DNA from 4 places in the Bacillus sp. FJAT-53060 genome. Region 3 is predicted to be linked to each of the others. Evidence: riboswitches for the same ligand, from Rfam matches in the RefSeq annotation. Region 3 holds a riboswitch; each other region holds the start of a gene.
What was found. A riboswitch is a leader RNA that binds a small molecule or an ion and turns the genes downstream of it on or off. The one in region 3 is predicted to bind S-adenosylmethionine.
Positions count from the first base shown of each region.

Region 1: linked by a shared signal. The riboswitch ahead of metK (methionine adenosyltransferase) and the one ahead of WAX46_RS09680 (bifunctional homocysteine S-methyltransferase/methylenetetrahydrofolate reductase) in region 3 are both predicted to bind S-adenosylmethionine.
Region 2: linked by a shared signal. The riboswitch ahead of WAX46_RS04010 (methionine biosynthesis PLP-dependent protein) and the one ahead of WAX46_RS09680 (bifunctional homocysteine S-methyltransferase/methylenetetrahydrofolate reductase) in region 3 are both predicted to bind S-adenosylmethionine.
Region 4: linked by a shared signal. The riboswitch ahead of WAX46_RS07865 (methionine ABC transporter ATP-binding protein) and the one ahead of WAX46_RS09680 (bifunctional homocysteine S-methyltransferase/methylenetetrahydrofolate reductase) in region 3 are both predicted to bind S-adenosylmethionine.

Region 1 covers NZ_JBAWSW010000002.1:2,680-10,070, reverse strand. The annotation lists gene asnB (asparagine synthase (glutamine-hydrolyzing)) at 1-433, opposite strand, end outside; gene metK (methionine adenosyltransferase) at 583-1,785, opposite strand; SAM riboswitch class I at 1,980-2,114, opposite strand; gene pckA (phosphoenolpyruvate carboxykinase (ATP)) at 2,341-3,927, shown strand; gene WAX46_RS01510 (DUF2584 domain-containing protein) at 3,964-4,206, opposite strand; gene WAX46_RS01505 (hypothetical protein) at 4,313-4,519, opposite strand; partial or broken gene WAX46_RS01500 (cytochrome c biogenesis CcdA family protein) at 4,838-5,558, shown strand; gene resA (thiol-disulfide oxidoreductase ResA) at 5,563-6,117, shown strand; gene WAX46_RS01490 (carotenoid biosynthesis protein) at 6,648-6,962, opposite strand; gene WAX46_RS01485 (ABC transporter substrate-binding protein) at 7,130-7,391, shown strand, end outside.
Region 2 covers NZ_JBAWSW010000006.1:26,064-33,454, forward strand. The annotation lists gene WAX46_RS03965 (hypothetical protein) at 1-6, shown strand, start outside; gene WAX46_RS03970 (hypothetical protein) at 85-306, shown strand; gene WAX46_RS03975 (YjcZ family sporulation protein) at 391-504, shown strand; gene WAX46_RS03980 (stage VI sporulation protein F) at 643-900, shown strand; gene WAX46_RS03985 (ATP-dependent helicase) at 917-3,226, opposite strand; gene WAX46_RS03990 (hypothetical protein) at 3,353-3,610, shown strand; gene WAX46_RS03995 (GNAT family N-acetyltransferase) at 3,691-4,128, opposite strand; gene WAX46_RS04000 (YjcG family protein) at 4,135-4,650, opposite strand; gene WAX46_RS04005 (esterase family protein) at 4,703-5,443, opposite strand; SAM riboswitch class I at 5,660-5,765, shown strand; gene WAX46_RS04010 (methionine biosynthesis PLP-dependent protein) at 5,844-6,962, shown strand; gene metC (cystathionine beta-lyase) at 6,959-7,391, shown strand, end outside.
Region 3 covers NZ_JBAWSW010000022.1:13,298-20,688, reverse strand. The annotation lists gene WAX46_RS09705 (DegV family protein) at 1-777, shown strand, start outside; gene WAX46_RS09700 (methyl-accepting chemotaxis protein) at 817-2,466, opposite strand; gene WAX46_RS09695 (BMP family lipoprotein) at 2,463-3,440, opposite strand; gene WAX46_RS09690 (CvfB family protein) at 3,575-4,423, opposite strand; gene WAX46_RS09685 (YajQ family cyclic di-GMP-binding protein) at 4,661-5,152, shown strand; SAM riboswitch class I at 5,234-5,353, shown strand; gene WAX46_RS09680 (bifunctional homocysteine S-methyltransferase/methylenetetrahydrofolate reductase) at 5,438-7,279, shown strand; gene metH (methionine synthase) at 7,263-7,391, shown strand, end outside.
Region 4 covers NZ_JBAWSW010000015.1:50,759-58,149, reverse strand. The annotation lists gene metQ (methionine ABC transporter substrate-binding lipoprotein MetQ) at 1-718, opposite strand, end outside; gene WAX46_RS07870 (methionine ABC transporter permease) at 733-1,401, opposite strand; gene WAX46_RS07865 (methionine ABC transporter ATP-binding protein) at 1,394-2,419, opposite strand; SAM riboswitch class I at 2,573-2,680, opposite strand; gene WAX46_RS07860 (SCP2 sterol-binding domain-containing protein) at 2,783-3,124, opposite strand; gene WAX46_RS07855 (thioredoxin family protein) at 3,245-3,547, opposite strand; gene WAX46_RS07850 (toprim domain-containing protein) at 3,560-3,904, opposite strand; gene WAX46_RS07845 (YusG family protein) at 4,036-4,272, opposite strand; gene gcvH (glycine cleavage system protein GcvH) at 4,318-4,701, opposite strand; gene WAX46_RS07835 (arsenate reductase family protein) at 4,767-5,123, opposite strand; gene WAX46_RS07830 (acyl-CoA dehydrogenase family protein) at 5,235-7,016, opposite strand; gene WAX46_RS07825 (acetyl-CoA C-acetyltransferase) at 7,031-7,391, opposite strand, start outside.

The DNA.
Region 1 (7,391 bases), on a different contig from region 3:
CAAAAGGGTCTCTTGCGCCATATAATAGCTGTGCTTCTTTATCCCAAATTAAAAATGCAAACATTCCGCGAAGCTTAGAAGCCGCTTCTTCTTTATAATGACGGTATGTGGCAAGAAGGACTTCTGTATCAGAATCTGTACTGAACGTGTAGCCTTTTTTCACAAGCTCTTCCTTCAGCTCCACATAGTTATAAATTTCTCCATTGAAAATAATCCAATATTTTTCATCTTCATAAGAAAAAGGCTGCTTTCCATGTTCAACATCTATTATACTTAAACGTCTAAATCCAAAACCTACATGCTCATCATGAAAGTATCCCTCATCATCTGGACCACGATGAACGATGAGACGATTCATTTGTTTAATTAACTCTTCCTGCTCTGTAGTTTCGGACAATGGACGGTGATTAAATACACCAACAAACCCACACATATTATTGCCTCCACGTTATGTTATTTCTTTAAAAGTAGACCTATAATTAGACAGTATTTTGCCCTATTTCGTTTCACATTTTTATGCTTTTTGTTAAAATTTTTTTAATCAAAAGGAAAACCGCTTAAAATAAGCGGTTTAATATGTTTTTATTGTCCTAATGCTTCTTTGCGAAGCGTGTCTGCCTTATCTATTTTTTCCCATGGAAGATCTAAGTCGTGACGGCCAAAATGTCCGTATGCAGCTGTTTGTTTATAGATAGGGCGACGCAGGTCAAGCATTTTAATAATGCCAGCCGGACGAAGATCAAAGTTCACACGAACCACTTCAATTAACTTTTCTTCAGACGCTTTTCCTGTTCCAAATGTATCAATTGAAATCGATACAGGCTGTGCTACACCAATTGCATAAGCAAGTTGTACTTCACAAGAATCTGCAAGGCCAGCTGCTACGATGTTTTTCGCTACGTAGCGAGCAGCGTATGCCGCAGAACGGTCAACCTTCGTTGCATCCTTTCCAGAGAAAGCACCGCCGCCATGACGAGCGTAGCCGCCATACGTGTCAACGATGATTTTACGTCCGGTTAAACCAGCATCCCCTTGAGGTCCACCGATCACGAAACGACCTGTTGGGTTAATAAAGTATTTTGTCTCTTCATCAATCAGTTCACTTGGAACCACAGGGTTAATCACATGCTCTTTTATGTCGCTTTGAATTTGTTCAAGTGTCACTTCTGGTGCATGCTGTGTGGAGATAACCACTGTATCAATACGAGCAGGTTTGTTTTGCTCATCATATTCAACTGTTACTTGTGTTTTTCCATCTGGACGAAGATATGCAAGTGTTTCATCCTTGCGAACTTCTGTTAAACGACGAGATAATTTATGCGCTAGTGAAATCGGCAGCGGCATAAGCTCTTCTGTTTCGTTGTTTGCAAAACCAAACATAAGCCCTTGATCACCTGCACCGATTGCATCAATTTCTTCTTCGGTCATTGTTCCTTCACGTGCTTCAAGTGCTTTGTCTACACCTTGCGCAATATCAGCAGACTGCTCATCAATTGACGTAAGAACCGCACATGTTTCCGCATCAAAACCATATTTCGCACGTGTGTAGCCAATTTCTTTAATCGTGTCACGTACCGTGTTTGGAATATCGACATAAGTAGACGTTGTAATCTCACCGCTTACTAATACGAGACCGGTTGTTACAGAAGTTTCACAGGCAACGCGTGCATTTGGATCTTTCTTTAAAATTTCATCCAAAATGCTGTCTGAAATTTGATCACAGATTTTATCCGGATGTCCTTCCGTCACTGATTCTGAAGTAAATAAACGACGATTTTGACTCATAATGGCTATTTCCTCCTGTACAAGACCACATCATCCCAAAATGAGGTCTCCAATTATGATACGGAACTCGTTCCCTCTTATATGAAAACATTTATATTAGAGATGTTATTGGCAATTTGTTCATAGGGTTTCCCCAAAATAAAAAAACCATTTCCTTCATTGTGAGGAAAGGGTCTGAGATCGCATGCCTTTCACTCTTATCGCTCAAGGTGTTCTTGTACCTTGCATCAGGTTAGCACCTTGGTTTCTCAGCATATTCATGCCTTTTTCATAAGAAACCGGTTGCTGGGCTTCATCGGGCCTGTCCCTCCACCAACTCGGGATAAGAGTATCCGTTCAATAAGATATCTTATATTAAATCCTTGCGTCATGTCAATGCTTCATAGGAATTATCTTCCCTCTTTTTTTACCTCATGATTAGCATCACCAAAAAGCATATTTTCATTGCAGAAATGAAAAAACACACACAAAAACATTCAAATAGTATAGACTATTATTATTAATGTGTTATACTAATTGAAACAAACAAATTCAACGGTAAAGGAAGGGTTTTTTATGAACTCAGTGGATTTAAAAGAAGATTTGCAGTCATTGCTCTCATTAGGAAATACGCACCAAAATTTATCTGTTCCGAAACTTGTTGAAAAGATTTTGGCCCGTCATGAAGGGGTTTTGACATCAACAGGTGCTGTCCGTGCCACAACTGGTGCCTACACTGGACGTTCACCTAAAGATAAATTTATCGTTAAAGAAGATAGCTCTGAGCATAAAATTGATTGGGGTCAAGTGAATCAGCCGATCTCTAAAGACGCTTTTGATCGTTTATATACAAAGGTTGTGTCATACTTAAAAGAACGTGATGAACTATTTGTCTTTGAAGGATTCGCGGGCGCTGATGAAAGATACCGTATGCCGATTACAGTTGTAAACGAATTTGCATGGCACAATCTCTTTGCAAAGCAGCTATTTATCAGACCTGACGGATCAACACCATCATCAAACGAAAAACCTTTCACCATCTTATCTGCCCCTCACTTTAAAGCAGATCCTGAAACAGATGGAACAAACTCTGAAACGTTTATTATCGTTTCTTTCGAAAAACGGACGATTCTCATCGGCGGAACAGAATATGCAGGAGAGATGAAGAAATCCATTTTCTCTGTGATGAACTATCTGCTGCCTGAGCAAAATATTCTATCTATGCACTGCTCAGCAAACGTTGGTCAAGAAGGCGATGTCGCATTATTCTTTGGTCTTTCAGGAACTGGGAAAACAACGCTTTCTGCAAGCGCAAGCCGCAAGCTCATCGGAGACGATGAACACGGCTGGTCTGGCACAGGTGTCTTCAATATCGAGGGCGGATGCTATGCGAAATGTGTGAACTTAAGTGAAGAAAAAGAACCACAAATTTACAAAGCCATCAGCTTCGGCTCAGTGCTTGAAAATGTTGTTCTTGATGAAGAAACACGTGAAGCGGATTATGATGACACATTCTTTACTGAAAATACACGTGCTGCTTATCCAATCGAAATGATTGATAACATCGTGAAACCAAGTATTGCAGGTCATCCATCTGCCATTGTCTTTTTAACAGCTGATGCATTTGGCGTTTTACCTCCAATCAGCCGTTTAACGAAAGAACAGGCTATGTACCATTTCTTAAGCGGCTATACAAGTAAATTAGCAGGAACTGAACGCGGGGTGACGTCTCCAGAAACAACGTTCTCTACTTGCTTCGGTTCACCGTTCTTGCCACTTCCAGCTCACGTCTATGCAGAAATGCTCGGCAAAAAAATCGATGAGCACGGCGCTAAAGTATTCCTTGTGAATACAGGCTGGACTGGCGGAGGCTATGGTACGGGTAAACGAATGAATCTTGCTCATACAAGAGCGATGGTGCAGGCAGCGATCGAAGGTGACCTTGACAATGCCGAACTGATCACTGACGATATCTTTGGATTACACATTCCACTTCATATTCCAGGTGTACCAGATGAAGTGCTTCAACCTGCTAAAACGTGGGCAGACCAAGATGCTTATCAAGAAAAAGCACACTTCCTTGCCACTGAATTTAAAAAGAACTTCAAAAAATTCAGCCATGCAGCAAGTGACATTGAAGCAAAAGGCGGACCACTCGTCTAAAAAACAAAAGCTGAGGGATTTATTTCCTCAGCTTTTTTAATTCGTTGAATGCAATGACACAAGGCGATAAGTTACCTTGGTGACATTGTCTGTGAGCTCCAACTTTTCAACAAATGCTGTCCCAGTTTTTTCTCCATCTTTCGTTTTACGCACTTCAAGCGGAATATTTAATGGATAAATGCGGTAACCTTCCTTCATGAGCTCAAACACATTTTCTTCAATTCTTACCTCTTTCCCTTTCGTGACAATCATTGTATTAAATTCAACAGGCATTCCCATAATGAAAATCCCCCTACTTTCTATATTTCTTTCTTCCATTTATTTTACCACATTTCCGCTTTTTCGGCTGTGCATCTATGTCGTCAGCCGTCTGACAACCTCTCGATCATGCTGAGGCGGGAAATAATGATTGTATCCGTGAAAAAACCATGTTTCCAGACTTCCCGTGGATGCTTGACAGTTTTTTATTTAAAAAGCTAGGGCGATCTTTTTCATCGATCAAATGGCGGTAGACAGTGAGTGCTTCCACCCCTGAAATGACTTGATCTGCCTCATAATCTGCTGATCTCTCTCCCCCTTGCAACTTTAACACTATTAAAAAACATTTTTCCTTTTTTAAATTCAAGTGTATGGTATAGTTATAGATGGTAATATATTCCTAAAAAGAAGGTGTAGTTACAATGTTTATGCTATCTACTTTACATTAAAATCTGGAGAAGTATTGTATTTACAGTATTTAAAAATGGAAGTACTATCAAACATTTGCTCCAAAAACAAGTTCATTCTCTTATAAGTTCCCTAATGCTGGACCAGGAAAGTAAGAGCTTATTGGTTACCCAAATGCCTTAAAATCAGGTTGTCATTCAATATTCTCTATTAGAGCCAAATAAAAACTAAAGGCGATGATATTTTGCAAACTGATATTTCAATTTTACTAACTCTTGGTGCAGGAGTTTTAACTTTTCTTTCACCTTGTGTATTCCCTCTTTATCCTGCTTTTCTTTCCTACATAACTGGATTAAGTGTAAATGAAATACAAAGTGGTGAATTACGTGGACAAAAAAAGCCATTCTTCATACAATTTGTTTTTTACTTGGTTTTTCAGTTATTTACTTAGTTTTAGGATTTGGTACAGCTGAAGGTGCGACTCATTTAAAAGTATGGTATTTCAATATGGTAATTTAATTCGACAAATTGGCGCAACTTTAATGGTGATCTTTGGACTTATAACACTTGGACTTTTACAACCAAAGTTTTTAATGAAAGAGCATAAATTACATATTCAAAATAAACCAACTGGTTATATTGGGTCAGTTGTGGTTGGTCTGGCTTTTGCAGTCGGTTGGACGCCTTGTACAGGTCCAATTTTGGCTACTACATTAGCACTTGTTGGTACAAACCCATCACAAGGATTATGGTATATGGCTACTTATATTTTAGGTTTTAGTGTTCCATTTCTTCTAATGGCATTTTTTACAACCAAGTTGACTTTTTTAAAAAAATACAACAGCGTAATGATGAAAATCGGGGGCATAATCATGATTATTATGGGAATTATCCTCTTTTTTGACAAGTTAACACTTATCAATTCATTATTACAACCTTTTTTTGGAGAATTTCAAGGATCCTAAATAGTTGGGAGTAAAAAAAAATGAAAAAAAACAAAGAACAATATTCCGTGATCTAATTTTATTATCATTTGCATTTATTATTATTTGGGTCCTATATTCCAACTCAAAGAAAGATGAGATGAATGTGTTGGCTATTGGAGATGAAGCCCCTAATTTTAAATTGACAGATTTAAATGGACAAACACATATGCTTTCAGATTATAAAGAAAAAGCTGTTATGCTTAATTTTTGGGGAACGTGGTGTGGTCCATGTGCTCGTGAAATGCCAGCAATAGAAAAACAATATCAGTTATATAAAGATAAAGATAAAGATTTTGAAATTATCTCTATTAATTTAGCTCAATCAAAATTAGAAGTAGAGAATTTTACAAACAAATATAATTTGACATTCCCTGTAACTATTGATAAAACGAATTCTGTTTCGAATGCTTATAATGTCGTGCAACTTCCAGCTACCATATTCATCGACAAAGAAGGAAAAATCAACAAAATAGTAAAAGGTGAACTAGACGAATCTTCAATTTCTAAATTCATAGAGAATATTTTACCAACAAACTAACATGTAGAAGAGATGACGTTCGAGGAACGGGAGCTAGAACAATCGTCTTTATGCTTCTTCTACTGCTTCCTTCATTCCGTACAATAGCAAATGCCCCCACTTGCGTTCTTTTGCTTGGATTTGGCTTGCAACTCGCTGTTTCCTTTCCTTAATCTGCTCCATCTTTTCCTCTCATTTTCGTAAACGTTCTGCTTTCAAACGGGGTTTTCTTGATAAACAGGTTTTTGGGTGTGGTGAATGAGTCCTTCCCACCACGAGTTGTGATTGGCGAGATATAGTGCAGGAAGCTTCTCCTTTGGGGACACATTCCTTGCATCATCACACAGCGGAAATGTTTATTAAGTAACTATCGTTCAAGATAAAGATAAAATATTCGTTTAAACGATCGGTTTTAGTGGCTTTCTTTCAAATCGAACCCTTCCTTCACACAAGGTGACAATGACAAGTGCTAGAGGTCAAGCAACACAATCCATATCCCCGCTTCAATGGCTCGTTTCCATTTCGTCTTTTGTGTTGATAAAAAAAAGCTATTATGCAAAAGCAATCGTTAAAGGCATTCCTGTCACAAGAAAAACGAGCATCGGATAATAATCATATGCCCCGAATGGAAACCCTGTTGTGATTACCACCCATTCCACTGTAAACGTAAGAACCCCCGCAATGGCCGATCTTTTTATACCAAGGTCCATTCCCATAAATGTTTCGGCCAATCTCCTGACGCAGCATGCGTACAGCACAAGAAAAGTTCCATTCGCAAACTGAAGCCATACAGGCACTTCAAAAAAGACCATCAACATAAGTCCTACCAAATACCAACCAACAAATACCCAACTGACTCTATACACGAAACCGCCTCTTTATTTATGCCAAATTCAAGAAAGCATTCATGCTTCTGGTATAGAAAAAAAGACACGTTCTATTTATTCAATGCGCTTCTTATTTCATTGCACTCACCAAAAATCCCTTTTGACATACTTTAATAATGATTTAGAACAAAGGAGGCGAATTACTCTTGAATCGTTCCATCAAAGCCAGACTTGCATTCATATTCGTTGTTCTGCTCTTTATTCCATTTGTCGCCTGTAAAAAAGAACAAGAGCAGATCGTACAAGTAGCGGAGGTCACCCATTCGGTCTTTTATGCTCCGCTTTATGTCGCCTTATCAGAGGAGTTCTTCAAAGAAGAAGGCTTAGAGGTTGAAGTGAAAACCACTTGGGGCGGCGATAAAACGATGACAGCTCTCTTATCTGGCGGTGCCGATATTGCCCTGACCG
Region 2 (7,391 bases), on a different contig from region 3:
GAATAGTAGAAAGCCGGATTTATCCGGTTTTTTTGTTGCCCTTTTTTCGAGTTCTGCATATGAAAGAGAGAAGGGGTGACCAGAATGGACGCATTCGAACAATTAATCGGCTCTTTGTTCACTAAACCTCATGATGGGAAAGAACAAGCGTATGAAAAGGTTGAAATGGATCTAGCTAATAAAGCGAATGATCTTGAGCAGCACTTAAAGGTATTTGGCGAGAAGATGGACGCCTTTGCGAAAGAAACAGAGGCATTCATGATGCGTCATGGAGACGCAGATTATGTATTTAAACAGCAGAAATAAAATTTCCGCACTTTTTTATCTGATCGTCCAAACCATTTCTTGTTTTTTTCATATTTTGTAATGGAGTAGAGGAGGTGCTTAAATATGGGTTGTTACGGTTACGGTGGCGGCTATGGCGGCGGTTATGGTTCAACTTTTGTTCTTGTCGTCGTGTTGTTTATTCTTCTCATCATCGTTGGTGCTTCTTTCTTTAACTAAACAGTCAGAAGGTGAGGGAAGCAATGGGGAAGCCTTTTGCTTTCCTTTCTCTTTGGTCAAACAAGGCAGTAGGATAGGCACATATCTCCCCTATTTTCATATAGTATGGTGATTACTCCACAAAGAGGAGGCAAATGAATGGATAATAAATTCTTTAAAAGTGTCGAAAATAAAACAGGTGTCAATATGAATGATGTCTTTAAGCTTGCAGGATCGTTGCAAAATGCCAACTTTAAAGATGAGGCCACTGTTCGAGGTGTTATTAAAAAAGTAGCGCAGCTTGCGAACAAACGTGTACCTAAAGAAATGGAAGACAAAATCGTCCAATCGATTACAAGTGGAAAAGAAAAGCTTGATTTCAATACAATCGCTAAAATGATGAACAACAAAAAATAAACAACAGGCTCTCCAGTCAAAGGGGGGCCTGTTGTTTTTGTGTGAACAATTCACGGTTTTTCTTCAGAAGAGGGTACAAAAAACGAGAATGATGAGCGGTTTTTCCTCTTCTAAAAGAAGGGACAGATAGATAGAGGTATTGTTCTGCTCTTGTCATGGCAACGTATAATAAACGCCGCTCTTCTTCAAGGGCTTCTTCATCACCATTTCTTAGTTCATCAAGTGCGAAATCATGAGGTAGTGCACCGTCGATCACACAAGTGATGTACACCGTTTGGAATTCAAGCCCCTTTGCGCGGTGGATCGTCATGAGCTGAACACCTGGTTCGTCTGTTTTTTCCTTTTCGGCAGATTTCATATGTTCAGCATGTGAGAGAAAGGCTTCAATCGTTTCAAAGCGTTTGGCGGCTGTTTTCACATCACGTACATCATCCGCCCCTTTTTCAAGCACATTTGTATCGTTCACACGTTTTTTTAAGTAATCGCCAAGTCCCATCTGTTGTTCAATAAATGCCACAGCGTCAGACGGCTTTAACGTTCGTAAAGTTCGGAAAAGAGGAACGATCGATTGGAGCTTTTTACGCTGAAACGGCTGAATGTCTGTTAGTTTTCCAAGCGCTTCTACCATTGAACAATCTTCCGTAATGGTCAGGACCTTTAGAGTATTCAGTGTCTGTTGCTTTAAAAAGAAAACCGGCAGCAACTGTTTCATTGCAGCGACATCATCTGCATCTTGACTTAAAGAAAGAAAGGCGAGCAGTATCCGAACCATTCGTCTGCTGTAAAAGGCTTTGACGCCAGCATCCGTCTCATATGGAATGGCCGATTGATGAAGCCGTTCATAAATGGCGCGTCCGCCTGTTTTGGTCCTAAACAGCACACAGAAATCATTCGGCTTTGCTCCGTTTTTCATTTTATCCAGAATATCTGCTGCGATCATGGTCGCTTCCTCTTCCTCATCATATGGATAAAAGAGAGTCGGAGGGACTTTCTCAGCACGAACGGCTTTTAACGTTTTCTCATAACGATGCTGATTTTTTTTAATGATGGCATCTGCACTTGCGACAATTGTATGGTGAGAACGGTAATTCGCATGTAAATGGACGATCTGAGCGGAAGGATAGTCCTGCTTGAAATCAAGAATGAAAGCGGGATTACTTCCTCTAAAGGCATAAATGGCTTGATCATCATCACCGACACAAAATAGCTGCTCGGATTCTCCGGCTAACAGTTGAATTAATTGATATTGAACCGGATTAATATCCTGAAATTCATCCACCAAAATATACTTGAATCGTTTTTGATATCGTTTGAGGAGTTCAGGCTGTTCAGTCAGCATGTGTAAGCAGGCAATCGCCATGTCATCAAAGTCAAATTGCTGATTGTCTCTTTTTTGCTGTTCATACAACTGATAGATCGTCCACATTTGCTTTTCCCTTTCATCTTTCAGCTCAGGAAGTTCGTCTGGTAAAAAAGCATTTTTCCAATAACCAATCGATTGTAGCACCTGATCGGTTGGATACTCTTTCTCATCAAGCCCTTCATTCATGAGCGCTTTGCGAATGTACTGTTCCTTTTGCCAGTCAAATTTGATTAGGTGCTGGCCGTTCCATCTCTTCGGATCATCATGAAGCAGCATTTTATAAAAAAGACTGTGGAAGGTGCCCGTCACGACCTGACTCTCTTGTGAGGGATGAAGCTGGTATTGCTTGCGCAGCCTTTCTTTCATCTCACTGCTTGCTTTTGTGGTGAAGGTCACGAGTAATATATGATGAGCGGGCATTTGATGGTGCGAAATCAGATAAGCTGCTCTAGCCGTCAGCACCCTTGTTTTCCCGCTGCCGGCACCAGCAAGCACAAGCATTGGACCGTCTTGATGTGTCACAGCTTGAAGCTGCGGTGTACTAAAGGTGATTTGCGGAAAGAGGTCGATGGTATGTACATGTTTATTCTCTTCTAAATGGATGGCTTCGCTCAAATGAACCAACCTTGGTTCCTGCCAGTCAAACGATTCCTTCGTTTGCGAGATGATCTGTTTGCCAGTTGGAAAACGGAAGCCGTCAAGTTCTTTGTAGGAAGCACTTTCCTCTGGTTCTGTCGTTTTCATGTCTTGTTGTTCTTCAGCCTTTTCGCACATCTCCTGCTGAGACGTTTGCTTATGAATAAAGGTAGGTTCTTCATGTATATTTAATCTGAAAAAGACGGGTTGTCCGCAATATGGGCAAGATAAGTGCCCCTTTTTTCCCTCATCATAGAGGAATTGATAATGTTCTCTCGAATACATATGTAATGAGATCGTTCGATCATGTCGTCGTGCGCATTTCAAAGCTAGTCCTCCAATTGTCAATCAATCTTAAAAAGAAACAAATCTAATCATATCAAATGAAGCAAGTTTCATACAGTCATAATTAGGGAATAGTAGAATAGAAGAGAAGCAAAGGAGGCGTTTTTGATGGGATATATAGCCCCGATTCAGCCGGATCTGTATTTTCAGTATAGCAACCGTCCTGCTCCTCAGGATAAAGAAGACTATGCGAAAGTGACAAAGGTCACGCGCACTTTTCATGACAAGGTATACAGAGAGCTGGAGAAAAAAGAGGACTTAATGACAGAAGCAGAAAAGAAAGTTCAGCAAAAAAAGCGGGAACGCTTTGTGCGAGATATGTTTATGGAAGAAGGAAAGGGCATTTATATCAATGTCTATATATAAATGATTGCGCTTTCTTACCTATCCGAATGATGATGAATCTAGAAAAGCCAGAGCATCCATGATGCCCTGGCTTTACTTTGTTATCTAGCAGATAGTGTTTTTGTCATTTTGACATGTGTGATACCTGCTTCTTCAAACGGTTCAGAAATGGCTTTGTAGCCTTTCTTTTCGTAGAAAGGAAGAGCTTGGACTTGTGCATGCAAGACAGCTTCCTTTGCTCCTTTAGCAATAGCTTCGGTCTCTAGCGCCTCTAATAGCTTGTGGCCAAGGCCGAAAGAGCGCGCCTCTTTTAACACACAAATCCGTTCAAGCTTTCCCTTTTGACCTTCAATGATACGTAGTCTAGCAGCAGCCTGTGGCTCTTTGTCATCATTATAAATGACAAAATGGATGGCTTCGTCTTCTAGTTCATCAATTTCGATCTCTAATGGGACTTCTTGTTCTTTCACGAAAACTTCTTTTCGAACGTAATATGCATCTTCTCGTTGTGTTTGTACTTTTGCGATGACTGTTTTCAAATGTCTTTAACCCTCTTCTCCTAAAATAAATGTTTCATAAACGGTCCAAGATCCATTGTCTAATTGATATAAAAGGTGGAAGCGATCAACCGTTTCTTCATGATCAATCTTTCTCAGCTTTAATGTGCCAAGTACGTCTGAATGCTCATCATCTGATAATTTTTGAGCCACTGTTACATGCGGAACAAATGCATATTCAGGTGTACCAGCAAGTGGATCAGTGTACAATTTATCATTTAGAGCCGTTAATTCCTGGTTCGGTTCTATTTTCATATATATGACGTTGTTTACAGGAGCGAATGAACTGAATTTTTTAATACGTAAGGTAATAGGAGAGGCATTTTTTGCATAATCTCGTAGGGTTGAGACGACCTCAGCTGCTTCTAAATCCGTTAACTCAAAAGGTGTTCGTAATGTTAAATGAGGCGGTATGAGTGAATAGTTCGGATCATAACGTTTTCGATAAGAATTCGCAATATCTTGCAATTTTTTTGATGGAAATAAAACAACTCCGTATTTCATCATGTTCCCTCCTGATTAATAAAGTATTTATTATTCTTTATTATAACAAAATTCAGTTGTTAAACGAATATGGGAGAATTCTTTTTAACGAAGGAGCGATGAGCGGCTGCCAAAACGTCCATTTGTGATCACCTTCGAATGTCTCAAATAAATAATCCGCACCAGACTGTTCAAGAAGGGCCTTTAAGTCTTCGTTCGGTTTGATAAAATCAAGCACTTGACCATCGGTTGTTTTCACTGCCGTTTCTTCTGACCCAATTTGATGAATAATGGCATAATGAGAAAGAGATGTTGATTGTTTAACTGCTTGTAAGACCGTCTTATCGACGTAAGGAGACTGCAAAATCAACCCGCCAAATAAAGAAGGGTAATCAATGGCTGTCATGAGTGAAATCGTAGCACCTAGTGAATCACCAATAAACGTACGTCCTGATCCAATTTGATACGTTGGATAGTGTTCATCAATATAATGGACAAGTTCATTTGCCAAAAAACGTTTATACGCTTCAAACTTTTTGCCGTCTGGATGATAGGTATTTCGCCTTTCAGTGACATTTTCATACGGAATCCCAATAATAATCGAGCGTTCGATTTCTTTGTTTTGCATAAGTTCTTCCGCCTGTCTGCCTATTTTACCTAAGCGGAAATAATCATGACCATCTTGTGCAATGATGACATGATATGTATAAAGGGGAGAGTAATTGACTGGCAAATAGATTAAAACTGTCATGTCCGTCCCAAGCTCTTTTGATTGTAAAGTTTCTTCTTGAATGATTCCTGTTTTCTTCACCATAATCCATTCCTCCAGCTAACCAAATTCATCATAAGTGAAACGTTTCCATTCATTGTAACATGAAAAACAGCGTTGTTCCTATATACTAACATGCAATCAAATCTACTGACATCCAATCTGCTACAAAATACAGAAAATTTTAATTAATTGCTACATTTCCACTTGAAAAATGAGTTTTAATGCGTTACATTATTAAGAATTAGTACAGACAACACATTCTTATCGTGAGAGGTGGAGGGACTGGCCCTTTGAAACCTCAGCAACCGGTGATATACCAAGGTGCTAAATCCAGCAAGCAACTTTTTTGCTTGGAAGATAAGAGGAAGCGATTAAACCCCTTCTTCTTATGAAGAAGGGGTTTTCTGTTTTGAAATCAGATATTTACTTAGGATGGTGTCAAATGACAGAACATGTGGAAACGAAATTAGCCCAAATTGGAAACCGTAGCGAAGAGGCGACTGGCACGGTCAGTCCCCCTGTTTATCTTTCAACAGCATACAGACATAGAGGCATTGGTGAATCAACAGGGTTTGATTATATTCGGACGAAAAACCCAACAAGACAGCTCGTAGAAAATGCGATTGCTTCACTCGAAGAAGGGACGGCCGGTTTTGCCTTCAGTTCGGGAATGGCTGCTATTCAAACGATCATGGCTCTATTTGAGAGCGGAGATGAACTGATTGTTTCATCAGATTTATATGGCGGTACATACCGTTTATTCGAGAACGAATGGAAAAAGTATGGCCTTCGTTTTTTATATGATGATTTTTCAGATGAAGACTGTTTACGCTCTAAAATCACGCCAAACACAAAAGCCGTCTTTATTGAAACGCCGACTAATCCACTCATGCAGGAAGCGGATATTCAAAAGATTGCGAAGATTGCAAAAGAACAGGGCGCTTTGGTCATTGTCGATAACACCTTTTACACACCAGTCTTGCAAAAGCCGATTACGCTTGGAGCGGATATTATCATTCATAGCGCAACCAAATATTTAGGCGGACACAACGACGTCCTTGCCGGGCTTGTGGTGACAAAAGGGGAGCAGCTATCTGAGGACATGTTCCAGCATCAAAACGCCATCGGAGCGGTTTTATCTCCATTTGATTCATGGCTTTTAATGAGAGGGATGAAAACGTTGGCTCTTAGAATTAGACAGCACGAGGCAAATGCGAAGGAGTTAGCCGACTTTTTAGAGAAGCAGCCAGAAATCCAAGATGTCCTTTACCCAGGCAAGGGGGGGATGCTGTCATTCCGTGTAGTAAAAGAAGACTGGGTTAATCCATTTTTAAAGCAGCTAAAAACGATTTGTTTTGCAGAAAGCCTTGGTGGAATCGAAAGCTTCATTACGTATCCTGCCACGCAAACGCACATGGACATTCCAGGGGAGATTCGCATTGCAAACGGTGTGTGTAACAAACTGCTCCGTTTCTCTGTTGGGATTGAGCATGTAGATGACCTGAAAGCCGACCTTAAACAGGCACTATCAAAAGTCAAAAAGGAGGTACACGCAAAATGACCACACACGATTGGACACTCGAAACAAAACTAGTTCATAATGCCTTTAAAACAGACCGTTCAACAGGTGCAGTTAGTGTACCGATTCAGCATGCGTCAACGTTTCATCAAAGTAGCTTCGATGAATTTGGCCAATATGACTACTCCAGATCAGGGACCCCTACACGTCAAGCATTAGAGGATACCATTGCAGCGTTAGAAGGAGGAACAAGAGGTCTTGCCTTTGCCTCAGGCATGGCAGCCATTTCAACCGCTTTTCTCCTTTTATCAAAAGGAGATCACGTCCTTGTCACTAGAGATGTGTACGGCGGAACATTCCGTATGATTACACAAGTCCTTTCGAGATTTGGCATTGAGCATACCTTTGTGGACATGACGGATTTGAATGAAGTCAAACAAGGTATTCAATCGAATACGAAGGTCATTTACA
Region 3 (7,391 bases):
ATTCCGCTGCGTGTGCTACTTGGCGAGCAGGAATTTGAGGATTTGATCACCATTGAACCTAAACAAGTATTTGATGCGATGAGACAAGGCGCAAGTCCAAAAACGTCACAGGCTTCACCAAACCGGATCAAGGAAGCCTTTGTTTCTGTCGCACAAACCCATACATCTGCCATTTATGTCGCCTTTTCATCAGAGCTTTCAGGTACATACCAAACAGCTGTGATGATGGCAAACGAAGTGAAGGAAGAATACCCAGATTTCGATCTGCGAATCATTGATTCTAAATGTGCTTCACTTGGCTACGGACTTGCTGTCAAACATGCTCAATCACTTGCCATTGACGGTACAATACAAGAAATTGAAACGTCTGTAAAGCATTTTTGTGAATCTTTACAACATATTTTTACTGTAGACGATTTATCGTATTTAGCAAGAGGCGGAAGAATCAGTAAAGCGTCCGCATTTGTTGGTGGTCTATTAAGCATTAAACCCATTTTACATGTAGAGGATGGAAAACTGATTCCGCTTGAAAAAATTCGTGGACGTAAAAAACTGCTAAGACGCATTATCGAGCTGATGAAAGAGCGCGGAACGGACTGGTCAAACCAAACAGTTGGCATTAGCCATGGTGATGATCCTGCACTTGCGGAAGAAATGAAACAATTAATTGAAACAGAATTTCATCCAAATGAAATAGATATTCATATCATCGGTGCAGCTGTTGGGTCCCATTCAGGCCCTGGAACGCTTGCGATCTTTTTTACAGGCAAACAATAAAAAACACCCTTCCCCAACATCACGGGAAGGGTGATTTTCTTATGAAAGCTTAAATCGATGAACAGTTTCATTTAGCCTAGTCGTCATACTCATTAGCTCTTCTACCTGTTTGTTCATTTGATGGAACGATTGTAGCTGTTCATTGGCTGAGGCAGAAATTTCTTCGCTGCCTGCTGCTGTTTCTTCTACAACGGAACTAATATTTTCAATTGAATGCAGCACTTGGCCACCAAGCTCTGTCGATTGAATAATTTGTTCATTTAAAAATGCCATTTCTTGTTTAATATGCTGTGCTTTTGTTTCTATATTTTCAAAGGAGTGTGAGGTTTTGTCCATCGCATCCTGCTGTTGAAGAGAGAGTTTCACTCCTTCTTGTACAGTTTGACTAATGGACTGAATGCCTCTTTCAATATGACCGACCATGTCAAAGATTTGTCTTGTTGCCCTAGACGATTCATCTGCAAGCTTACGAATTTCATCTGCTACAACAGCAAAGCCTTTTCCAGCTTCTCCTGCTCTTGCCGCTTCAATCGCCGCATTTAGCGAGAGGAGGTTTGTCTGGCCCGCAATGTCAGAGACCGTTTTGGCCATTGCAGAGATTCCACTTGCGTATTGAGTAAATTCTCCTGCTGACTGCTCAATTTGTCTTGTTGCATGTGTATTTTTTTCAATCACTACTTTTGTTTCTGTTAACGTGTGCTTTCCGCTTTCCACTGCTTCAATAGCATCCTCTGTACTGCGGATGACTGTATGTGATCTCTCCGAATTTTTACGTCCATGCTGATCCATTTTCTCAATTAAACGAACGCTATACTGAAGATCCTCAGAAATGGCTTGTGAACCGTTTGCCATCTCGTCTGTGGATACAGACACTTGATTCGCTGATTCCATCAGCTTTTTGTTTTCATCGTCTAACTGGATCGAAAATGTCTCCACTTGACTTGATACATTGCTAATTTCTTTAATGAGACTTATGAGCTGATCTGTCATTTGATTGAATGATTCATTTAAGCCGCCAATTTCATCTTTACGCTGGGTGTTCATCCGCTCGACAGCCAGGTTTCCTTCTGCTATCTGCTTTGCTCGGTAAGAGAGTGATTTGATTGGTGTCACAATGGATCTCGTTAAACCAATATTCAAAAAGACGGCAATGACCATCAGTGTAAGAGCTGCGACTGATGCGCTTGTGATAATCCACTGCACGTTTTCTGCTGTATTCACTAAATTTTGTTCATACGCTTCTTGAGCTCTTTTATTCATCGTATGTACGTCGTTTAAGACACCATCAATTCTTGCTGCTACACGTCTTGCATCGGATGCATTTTTTTCACCAATGGCATTGTTCGCTTCTTTGGTCCACGTATCAAACTTTGAATTTAGCCTCGTTAATGCTTCTTTATTCATTTTCCCTGCATTTTTGTTTAACGTTTGCACATTCTTTTTTGCTGTAGAAATATCGTTTTGAACATCCTCGAGCTGTTCATCTGAGAGTGTCAACGAATAGTTGGTCATAGCTTGTTCGACACTTTCAAAGCTTGCTTTCGTTTTTTGTACGTTCAGTAAGGTTTGAACTTCTGTTTCGTTTGATGATTGAATCTTTGTCATGCTAATAATGATAAAAGCGATGACACCAACCGCTAAAAGAAGTGAGATCAGTGAGTTGAGCAAAATTTTGACATTTAAGCTCATGATGATGCCCCCTCTTCTTTCAGAAGCGTCTGCTTCAGTCCATTTATTTTTTTGGTCAATTTTTCAGCATCTTTGAGCACTCGAATTCTTGCCATATCGATTCCGTCATTGCTTAAATCATAGACAATGTGACCGCTTTTAATTTGATTGTTCTTTACAAGCTCTTCGCTGAATTGATAGACCACTTCATCGACTTTTTTGACCATGGATGAAATGACGGCTTTTTCAGCTGTATAGTATTGATCACTGTCCACACCGATTGCATATTTGCCCTGTGATTGCGTTTCTTTTAATACACCAACACCCGTATAGCCTGCTACCGCATATAAAACGTCTGCTTTCTTTTTGATCATTTCTTTGGCTATTTTACTGCCTTTGCCTGCGTCACTAAACGTACCTGCATAGGTGGATAATATCTTGATTTTCGGGTTCACAAATTTTGCGCCTTTTTGAAATCCTTTTTCAAAACGGTGGATCACATCTGCATCGACGCCGCCAACAAAACCAATGACATCACTTTTCGTTGTCATGGCAGCAAGTGCTCCGGCTAAATAGCTTCCTTGCTCTTCTCTAAATGTCACTGAGGTGATATTTTTCAGTTCAGATACGGCATCAATCAGCAAGAATTGCTTCTTTGGATATTTTTTTGCTACTTTTTCTAATTCCTCTTGGCCGCTGAAGCCTATACCAATGACGAGGTCATTGCCATCTTTTACGAGCTCTGTCAGCCCTTTTTCATATGTATCAGTTTCTGCAATTTCTCTATAATCAAATTCAATGCCAAGCCCGTCACGTGCTTTTTCTAATCCTTTAAATGATGAATCGTTAAATGATTGATCACCAAGACCACCATCTGTCAGCATAACACCAATCCGCTTCACATTTGATTTCGGTGTTCCTCCCTGTTGATTGCTGCATGAGGCGAGCACTATAACCATGGCTGCCATCAGAAGTAATGAAATCTTCACTTTCATCCAAAAACACACTCCTTTTATCATCCTTACTCCTTTCTTATCGGATTTGAGGAGCGTTATTTCAATGATAAAAAGAGGTTCTTCACTGAAAAACCCTATTATTTATAACAAAAATAAAAAAAGTGAGGAAATGCTCACTTTTTCTCGTATGTCCAGCCTTCTTTTTGGTAGGCTTGATCATTTTTCATCAGATGACCTAATGCTCGTTTAAAGGCAGCTTTGCTCATTTGAAATCTTTCTCGGATATCTTCTGGGTCACTTTTGTCCCAGTAAGGCATGGCGCCATTCCGGCTTCTTAGATAGGTCAAAATTTCTTCTGAATCGATAGATAACGCATCTTGTTTTCTAGGAAGAAGGGAGACATTCACAGTTCCATCTTCCTTCACCGCAATCACGCGGCCTGTAACGGTCGATCCCAATCTTGGTTCTTCCTTTCGTTCTGTACGGTGGATAAATCCTCTCACCCCTGTGTCTGTCAACATAAAGGAACCTGTTGCAATTAAGCGATAAATCGTCCCCGTGATTTCTTTGTTCATGAAGGTATCCGGCGCCTCAGTAAACAATTCGCTGATCACATCTTCAGTGGCTGGCTTTGCGAACATTCTACCGTAGCTTGTGACTTTTAGCATACAGTATAGTTTGTCTCCCTTTTTTGGCCATGCTTCCTCAAAAGGCGGAAGATGTTCTGTTGCAACAAGTGCATCCTTTGACAAACCAACATCGACAAATGCACCCATGTCTTCTACAACGTCTACGACTTCTACCCAACCGTATGTATATGCATTGATTTTAGGTATTTTCATCGTAGCTGCCAGTCTTTCACCATGATCTACATATAAGTAGACTTCTACTTCATCTCGATCTTCAATATCCTCTGTCATCTCACTGCGGTGTAAGAGGACAGAATCTTTACCATCTGTTAAAAAATAGCCGTACTCCATCTCTTTATCTATTTGCAAGGTCAATTGCTCACCTGGTCTCATGTTCTCTTCCTTCCTATCTACCCATTAAAGAGCGTTCGTTCATCATTTGATTCACTTTATTCTACTATACTTCTTTCAACATGAACATCTCTAGTTCTGTTAGCTAAAGTGGACAAACTGCACTCGATTTATACCCCATGCAACTCAACTCTTTGATTTGTCTGTTCAATAAAATTTCTTCTTCACCTATTTGCATGATAAGATAGACGCAATATCTACAAATGGAGGTCATGCGTTATGGCAAAAGAAAGTTCATTTGATATCGTATCGAAGGTAGAGCTCCCTGAGGTGCAAAACGCCATTCAAGCAGCGCTTAAAGAAATCAAAAACCGCTATGATTTTAAAGGGAGTAAAAGTGATATTTCACTCGAAAAAGAAGAGCTCTCTCTCATCTCTGATGATGACTTTAAGCTTGAACAGCTAAAAGATGTGCTTGTGACCAAGCTGATTAAACGAAATGTACCAACTAAAAACATTGACTACGGAAAAACCGAGCATGCCCTAGGCGGGACAGTCCGTCAGCGCGCCAAGCTGATTAGCGGCATCGATAAAGACAATGCCAAAAAGATCCATGCACTCATTAAGCAGTCTGGCCTTAAAGTAAAATCTCAATTACAGGATGACCAAGTGCGCGTCACAGGAAAAAATAAAGATGATTTACAAGCGGTCATGTCACTCATGCGAAAAGCTGATTTGCCGATTGATGTCCAATTTATAAATTTTCGATAAATTTCAAATTTTCCATTGATTATTTCCGATTTTTTCGATACAGTTGATGGAAGTTCAATTCATTGACATGTTCATAGCGTTTTCTTATCAAGAGAGGCAGAGGGACTGGCCCTGTGAAGCCTCAGCAACCGGTGTAGTAGAAATAGATGTTTCTATGACCAAGGTGCTAAATCCAGCAAGCAACTGCTTGGAAGATAAGGAGAAGAATTTCGATACAGCCAAAAGTCTTCTTCTTATCAGAAGGCTTTTTTGTTTTTTTGTTACATAGAAATAAGGAGGAACACAATGGGCCTATTACAAGACTTACAAAATCGCGTACTGATTGCGGATGGAGCAATGGGAACACTTTTATATTCTTATGGCATTGACCGCTGCTTTGAAGAATTAAATTTATCAAGAGAAGGAGAAGTGAAAAGAGTTCACGAGGCGTATGTTCAGGCTGGAGCTGACATCATCCAAACGAACACGTACGGTGCGAATTATATTAAATTATCCCGCTACGGCTTAGAGGAAGAAACGAAACGCATCAATACAAAAGCGGTACAAATTGCTAAGGCAGCTGCTCGCTCTGCTTATGTACTTGGAACGATTGGCGGCATTCTAACGTTTAACAAAAATGCCTACTCTTTAGATGAGATTAAACGAAGCTTTAGAGAACAGCTGTATATCCTATTAAATGAGCAGCCTGACGGATTATTGCTTGAAACGTATTATGACCTTGATGAGGCAAAGGCCGTTCTCCAGATTGCACGTAAAGAAACGACTCTTCCGATTGTCATGAACGTCTCCATGCACGAGCAAGGTTTTCTGCAGGACGGTACACCGCTAAAAGACGGTTTATCTGAATTATCCTCTCTTGGCGCTGATGTCGTTGGCATCAACTGCAGGCTGGGCCCTTATCATATGATTCAGGCACTCGAAAGCGTACCACTTTTAGAAAATTCCCATTTATCTGTCTATCCTAACAGCAGTCTCCCATCCCTTGAAGAAGGCAGACTTGTTTATGATACAGATAATGATTATTTCCGAAATAGTGCACTAGCGTTTAGAAATCAAGGTGCACGCATCATCGGCGGCTGCTGTGGAACGACGCCTCAACATATTAGCGCCATGGCAAAAGCGGTCAAAGATTTAGGACCGATCACAGAAAAAGAAGTGAAAGTTTTAAAAGAGGAAATCATTTCGATTCAAGACCAGCGCACAGAGCCAGGCCTTGACGAGCTGGCTGTTAAAAAACGATCGATTATCGTAGAACTGGACCCGCCAAAGAAGCTGAACTTTGAAAAATTCCTTGTCGCAGCGAACGAATTAAAGAGTGCAGGCATTGATGCCCTGACGTTAGCTGATAATTCTCTTGCTACCCCGCGCATTAGCAATGTGGCTTGCGGCGCTTTATTGAAACAGCAGCTTGATATACGCTCACTTGTCCATATTACATGTCGTGATCGTAATTTAATCGGACTCCAATCCCATTTGATGGGACTTGATACACTTGGATTAACCGATATTTTAGCGATCACAGGCGACCCGTCTAAAATTGGTGATTTCCCAGGTGCAACGTCTGTTTATGATTTAACTTCCTTTGATTTGATCCGTCTGATCAAACAATTTAACGATGGACTTTCTTTCTCTGGGAAGCCTCTTGGCAAAAAAACCAATTTTTCAGTGGCAGGCGCATTTAACCCAAATGTGCGCCATATTGATAAGGCCGTCAAACGGCTTGAGAAAAAAATAGAATATGGTGCTGATTATTTCATCTCACAGCCTGTTTATTCCGAGGAACAGCTTGTAAAAATTCATGAGGAAAGCCGTCATTTGGATAAACCGATTTATATCGGCATTATGCCTTTAACAAGCAGCCGAAATGCAGAGTTTATTCATCATGAAATTCCGGGCATCAAGCTGTCTGACTCGATTCGTGAGATTATGGCAAAGGCAGGAGAAGATAAGGAAAAGCAGCGAACAGAAGGCTTAGCGATTGCCCGATCTTTATTAGATACAGCCTGCGAATTGTTTAATGGCATCTATTTAATTACCCCTTTCCTTCGATCAGATTTAACAGCAGAACTCACGACCTACATCCATCAGAAAGAAAAGGAGTCAAACACACATGTCAACTATCACTGAACAGCTCAAGAAACGCATCCTCGTCCTTGATGGTGCTATGGGTACAATGATTCAAAATGCCAATCTCACAGCAGAGGACTTTGGCGGAGAAGAATATGAGGGCTGTAACGAG
Region 4 (7,391 bases), on a different contig from region 3:
TTTCATCACCTTTGCGAACAGCAACGATATTTGCATACGGATTGTTCTTTGTTTGCTCAAGTTCAATTGAATCTTTTTTCGGATTCAATTTATTTTGAATCGCATAGTTTACGTTAATAAACACGGCATCGCCTTCACTGTTTTCATAAGCTTTGGCTGTTAGTTCAGGAGCGATTTTTTTGAATTTTAGGTTCTTAGGGTTTTCTTTAATGTTCTTCACTGTTGTGTTGATTGTATCAACTTTTGGATCAAGCTTGATGACACCAGCATTTTGTAAAAGTGCAAGCATACGTCCTTGCTCAGCCACATTGTTTGTCATGATGATTGTGCCGCCGTTTGGAATATCCTTCACTGATTTGTATTTCTTAGAATAGATACCGAAAGGCTCAAGGTGAACATCACCCGCACTCACTAGGTTATAATCTTTGTTTGATTTATTTTCTTCGTTTAAGTAAGGGGTATGTTGGAAAAAGTTCGCATCCACTTCTTTTTCAGCTAACGCTTTGTTGTACATTTTATAATCGCTAAGTACTTTCACTTTTAGATCGTAGCCTTTTTCTTTCAGAAGTGGTTTTGCTTCTTCAAGAATCTCGGCATGTGGTGTTTTTGAAGCTGCAACCGTGATGGTTTTGCTTTCGCTTGCGTTATTAGATGAACCGCATGCAGCTAAAATGCCTGCAAATGCTAGAAATAATCCACTTAAAATCAATTTCTTCATGAATAAATCCTCCCTTAACGTTTATCAATTTTGTTTGTAATCAAATCACCGATTATTTGAATAATAAAGACGATGATGAGAATAAATACAGTGGCTACAAGTGTGACATCTGTATTACCAGATTGGTATCCTTCCACATACGCGAGGTCACCAAGTCCGCCTGCCCCAATTGCACCTGCGATTGCAGTAGAGCCAATAAGAGCAATAGCTGTCACGGTAATGCCTGAAATGAGAGCTGGCAGTGATTCTGGAAGCAATACTTTGAAAATAATCGTAGACGTTTTAGCCCCCATGGATCGTGCTGCTTCAATGACTCCTTTGTCTACTTCACGAAGTGCAATTTCGACGAGACGTGCATAGAAAGGAGCTGACCCAATGACAAGGGCTGGTAGTGCTGCATTTGGACCTAAAATAGTACCCATAATTAGTTTTGTAAACCCTAATAAAAGAATGATCAAAATGATAAAAGGAATCGATCTGAAAATGTTGACGACTGCACCGATGACAGCATTTATCGGTTTATTTTCCCAAAGGCCGCCTTTGCTAGTTAGAAATAGCAATAGTCCAAGGATGATACCGATGACAAAAGCAAATGCTAGTGAAATGAGCGTCATATAAACCGTTTCACCCGTTGCATTCCAAATGACATCTAGGTCAACGTTCGGAAACCATCTCTCAAACATGTGTCATCACCTCGATTTCAACCTGTTTGCTCTGGATATAGGCGATGGCTTTTTCAACCTCGTTCTCATCTCCATTCATATGGATAAAGAGAGTTCCAAACGCGCCTTCCTGCGTTTGAGAAATCTTTCCTTGCAAGATGTTCACTTCGACCTTGAAAGATCGAATGATTTCAGTGATCAGTGGCTGTTCCGCAGAATCGCCGATAAAGGACAACCGTACTACCTGACCTTCTTTCACTCGCTCTAAGACGTGCTCGATTGTTTCTTTCGCTTCCTCTGGTTCAGCAAGCTGTTTCACAAATCGCTTCGTCATTTCTTCCTTCGGCTGTCTGAAGACGGGTAATACTTCGCCTTCTTCGACAATGCGTCCATTTTCCATCACTGCCACACGATGACAGATTTTGCGAATGACATGCATTTCGTGTGTGATCAGCACAATTGTTAGCCCTAATCGTTTATTGATATCGGCCAAAAGCTCAAGGATCGAATCTGTTGTTTGCGGATCAAGCGCAGACGTTGCTTCGTCACAAAGAAGAACTTTGGGGTCATTCGCTAATGCTCTCGCAATACCTACACGCTGCTTTTGTCCACCACTTAGCTGAGAAGGATAAGCATTTTCTTTTCCTTCTAAACCGACCAATTTAATCAGTTCATTTGCACGGGCTCTCCGTTTTAACGTCGGTACACCTGCAATCTCAAGGGGGAACATAATATTTTGTCGCACTGTTCTCGACCAGAGTAGGTTAAAGTGCTGGAAGATCATGCTAATTTCCTGTCTTGCTTTACGAAGTTTCGCATTCGATACTTCATTGATCCGATTGCCTGCCACTTCAACAATCCCTTCTGTTGGCAGCTCCAGACCGTTTAGTAGGCGAATAAGGGAGCTTTTCCCTGCCCCGCTATACCCGATAATTCCGAATATTTCACCTTTATCGATATCCAAGTTGACGTCTTTCACGGCATTAACATTTCCGCTTTTTGAATGATACGTTTTAGATACATTCTGTAAATGGATCACAGTCTGTTCACCTGCTTTCTTGCTGAATCTATAGGTTGCCATCACATTGTTCATTTATTCTTCTTACTGTCATGACTCAGCTTGACGTCAGGTCAGTAAAAAAGACCTAACTGCAACGCAAGCAGAAAGGCCTTTTATTTCAAATACGCCTTTCTCTCATCTTTCAAAGCGTTGCGGCTTTGAGTGAATTGGCACCATTTCAGCTATGCTGATGGTTGCCGGGTTTCATAGGGCACGTCCCTCCACCTCTCTTAATAAGAGAAAATATGTTGTTTTATGTGATGTTCATGTTTTTACTAACGTAGAATATCATGCTATCTCAGATATGTCAACGCTGTAAATCACTAATTTCCAAGTAAACGACTACGTTATCATCTTTCTGAAAAAACCGTTCGTCAGCCAAAGCACGGCCTCTAGTCTAAGCAGCGCGCGGAATGATCCTTTCACCTTGACTTGTCCCCGGCTAATCAGCTGCTGTAACGACAGATCACCATCTAATAATTGAAGAATTTCTTTTCTCTCACCATAAAAGATGAGATCCGATAACTCAATTGCAGGCAGTTTCTTCACTTCACCACGTTCATCCACAATCAGTGTACAAGAGTCAGTTTCCGCCTCAAATGTAATCTTCAAGGATGATGATGGGAGCAGCGGCTTTAACAATAATTGCTGCTTTGTGTTTCCATGGGCTTTCACATTTTCCACATGTATAACCTCCCTGTCATTTGGTTGTACATAACATTTCTCTACTAACATCGGCTTGTCCTTTATAAATAGCTCGACAAATTTTCAAATGAATTGCTTGAAATATGACAAAAAACCGCTTTATTTAGCGGTTTCAATCATTTCATGAAGATATGGAACTGAGTGAAAGGCATAGCCTTTTTGTACGATCTCACCCTTTTTAAACAGAAGATAGCAAGGTACACTTTCGATCTCAAATGCTTTCGCAAAACTTGGTGAATAGTTTAAATTGTTCTCGTAAAATGGAACATTCGGCTGCATCGCGTCTACTACTGACAGCATTTTCTTTGCCAGTTGGCATGTTCCGCAAAATGGTGTATATAAGTACAAAAGAAATAAATCGTCCTCTATTTCCTTGAATGCATGCTCTTTAATCTCTTTCATATACGTCCACCCTCATAAATATTTGGAATGAACATCAATGTTTGCAGCTAATAGGATAGATGCAATGTGGGCTGACGGTGAAGCGGCCACTTCGCGGTACGTTCTGTCGACAAAAAGATGAAGTGCTTCAGGGAATTCTTTTCGAAATTGCTTCCGCAGTTTGTCCCCAGCATCGTCACTGTCTGCTAATATGTAAACGTCTTTCCCTAATAAATCGTCCACAAGCTGATCCAGCTTGGATGTACTGATGGTGCCATTGGTGCAAATGATGGTAACAGGTTCACTTATGACTTCTTTTAGCTTTTGTTTGTCCGATTTACCTTCTACTATGATGACCTTTTCTATCTCGACATTCATGACGATCACCCGGCCCTTTTGACGTTGATTCACTTCTTCCTTAGATTACAATCTTTCATTCAGGTTGTAAAGATTGGGCACTTGGTCACTAAAAAGACTGCAGCATGTACTCACTGCAGCCTAACCTGTGATTAGCACCAGCCATTTTCATCGTCACAGTCTACATATTTTTCAGTTCCATGGGTCAATGTATCGGACAGACGATAAAAGCGATTTTGATCATAGGAATAACCCGATTTTAACTCATATTGATTTTCACTAATCATCGTGCCAATCTCTTCATTTAGATAGTAAAGCATCATGCCACCTTCTTTGAATCGCCCAGTGACATGCTCTGTTATATCCACCTGTTCTTTTTGAAAGGACAAATTGGACACCCCCCCATAAAGGTAGAGTGTCCAATTTCACAAAAATTAGTCTTCTTTTGTCATTGCTTCATATTGCTCAGCTGTCATTAAGCTCTCGATTTCAGATGCATCAGCTGGTTCAACAACAATCATCCATGCTTGTTCGTATGGAGAGTCGTTTACGAATTCTGGGCTGTCATCTAGTTGATCGTTTACTTCGACGATTGTGCCGTTGATCGGTGCGTATAGTTCAGAAACAGTTTTCACTGATTCTACACTTCCGAAAGGCTCGTCCGCTGTGATTTTGTCTCCTACTTCAGGAAGCTCAACGAAAACGATATCGCCTAGCTCAGATTGAGCGAAATGAGTAATACCGATACGCACCTTATCTCCTTCTACCTTGACCCATTCATGTTCTTCTGAATAACGTAAATCTTTTGGTGTGCTCATTCAATACCCTCCAGTCTATTGTTTCCGCCTATATTGAAGATACCACAATCTGAATGAAAGTTACATCATTTCCAGACGCTTTTAAATGTATCTTCATTAAATCCAACTGTTACTCGTTTACCTTCTGTTGTAATCGGACGCTTAATCAGCATTCCGTTAGACGCAAGTAATTCTAGCTGCTCGTCCTCTGACATTGCAGGAAGTTTATCTTTCAGCTGTAACTCTCGGTAAGTTTGTCCGCTTGTGTTAAAGAATTTCTTCAACTCTAAACCGCTTTTTTCGTAAAGTACTTTTAGTGTTTCTTTATCAGGCGTCTCTTCGACGATATGTATGCTGTTGATGTCTTTATTGTGTTCTTCAAGCCACTTTTTTGCTTTTCGGCATGTACCACAAGTTGGGTATTCGTAAAAATCTAAAGCCACCATTATCACCTCCTGCAAATTGTGACAACATTTTATCACAAAATATTTTAAAAACCTAAATGTATGCTTACAAAAAGGTGCGGAGTTGTATCCGCACCTTCAAATCGTTTTTTATACGAAATATTTGTCTGCTTCAAAGATACGTTTAGCCACCTCACGCTTTTTGGCGATGACATTGATCGGGGTGAATCTTGTCAGCTTGCGAAGAGCTGACAGGCTCATGCGGAGTGAATCCCCTTCCTCCATGGCGATCAAGGATTCTTTTGCATGTGCTTCAATCTTTAAAAAGGCTTCCTGTGTAAAAATTTGTGTGTAGGCTAGCTTTTGAGCGTTCTTTTCTGAACCTGATGTAGCGATTGCCTTTTCTGTACGTAAGATCGCTGATTCAGCAGCAAACATTTCATTCACGATATCCGCTATATTCACAAGTATTTCTTGCTCCTTTTCTAGCGCTTTCCCGTACTTCATCGTTGCCATACCTGCCACCATCAAGGCAATCTTTTTCGCATGGACGAGCAAATATTTTTCTTGATCGAGCGGCTGATCACCCGGCTCTTCCGGCATCATCATCATGAGCTCTTCCTGCAAGGTTTGAGCTTTTTGAAGAAGAGGAAGCTCCCCTTTCATCGCTTTCTTCAAGAATGTGCCTGGCACAAGCAAACGGTTGATTTCATTTGTTCCTTCAAAAATACGATTAATTCTTGAGTCACGATAGGCTCTTTCGACCTCGTATTCTTGCATGAATCCATATCCGCCGTGTATCTGCACTCCTTCATCCACAATATAATCTAATGTTTCGGAGCCAAGCACTTTACAGAGAGAACATTCAATTGCATATTCAGCAATAGATTGCGCAATTTGTTTCCCATCCTTTTGCTCCTCTTCACTTAATAGACCCATCCGCTGTTCAAACAAGCCCACTGTGCGGTAAACAGCACTTTCCATGGCATACAGCTTTGCTGACATGTTGGCTACTTTTTCACCAATTAAGCTAAATTGAGAAATAGGCGTTTTGAACTGCTTACGCTGGTTGGCATATTCTGCTGATAATTGAATGACTCGTTTTGAAGCACCTATAGTGCCGACCGCCAGCTTGTAACGACCAATATTCAAAATGTTAAAGGCAATGACATGCCCTCTTCCGGCTTCACCAAGTAAATTCTCTTTTGGTACTTGGGCATCTTCCAGAATTAATGTTCTCGTCGATGATCCCTTAATACCCATCTTTTTCTCCTCTGGTCCAGTTTTGACACCTGGAAAATCCTTTTCTACGATAAAAGCAGAGAAGTGTTCTCCGTCAATCTTAGCATAAACGACAAAGACATCTGCAAAAGCGGAGTTCGTGATCCACTGCTTTTCTCCATTAAGGACATAATGTGTTCCAGCTTCATTCAGTACAGCAGTTGTTTTTGCCCCAAGTGCGTCAGACCCTGATCCTGGCTCTGTCAGTGCGTACGCCGCAATGGTTTCTCCAGAGGCGAGCCCAGGCAAGTACGTTTCCTTTTGTTCTTGATTTCCAAACAACACAATTGGCAGAGAACCGATGCCAACATGGGCGCCATAGGAAAGAGAGAAGCTACCTGCCCTTGCGAATTTTTCAGTAATGATGGCTGAGCTAACCTTATCTAACCCAAGTCCTCCGAATTCCTCTGGAACGTCAGCCCCAAGTAGTCCAAGCTCTCCAGCTTTTTTTAAGAGCCGAACAGAATGCTCGAATTCATGATTTTCAATTTGTTCTATGTGCGGGACAACATCTTGTAAAATGTAATCCTCTGTTGTCTTCCCTATCATCTGATGCTCATCAGAGAAATCCTCGGGCGTAAAGATATGCTCATAATTCGTCTCATCAATTAAGAAACTGCCACCCTTTTTTACATCTTCCATTGCTTTCATCCTGAATTCCCCCTTTAGATCAATTCAAAAATGCCTGCGGCTCCCATTCCTCCACCAATACACATCGTTACAATGCCAAATTGCTCGTTTCGTCGTTTCATTTCATGAATGAGTGACAGCGTTAGTTTCGTTCCTGTACAGCCTAACGGGTGTCCTAACGCAATCGCCCCTCCATTGACATTCACCTTCTCTTCATCTATCCCTAAATGGCGAATGACTTGTATGGCCTGAGAGGCAAAGGCTTCGTTTAATTCAAATAGCCCAATGTCCTTCAGCTCAAGTCCAGCAATTTTCAACGCACGCGGAATGGCTTCAACCGGACCAATTCCCATGACCTCAGGTGGTACACCGCCAACAGCAAACGCTCTAAACTTA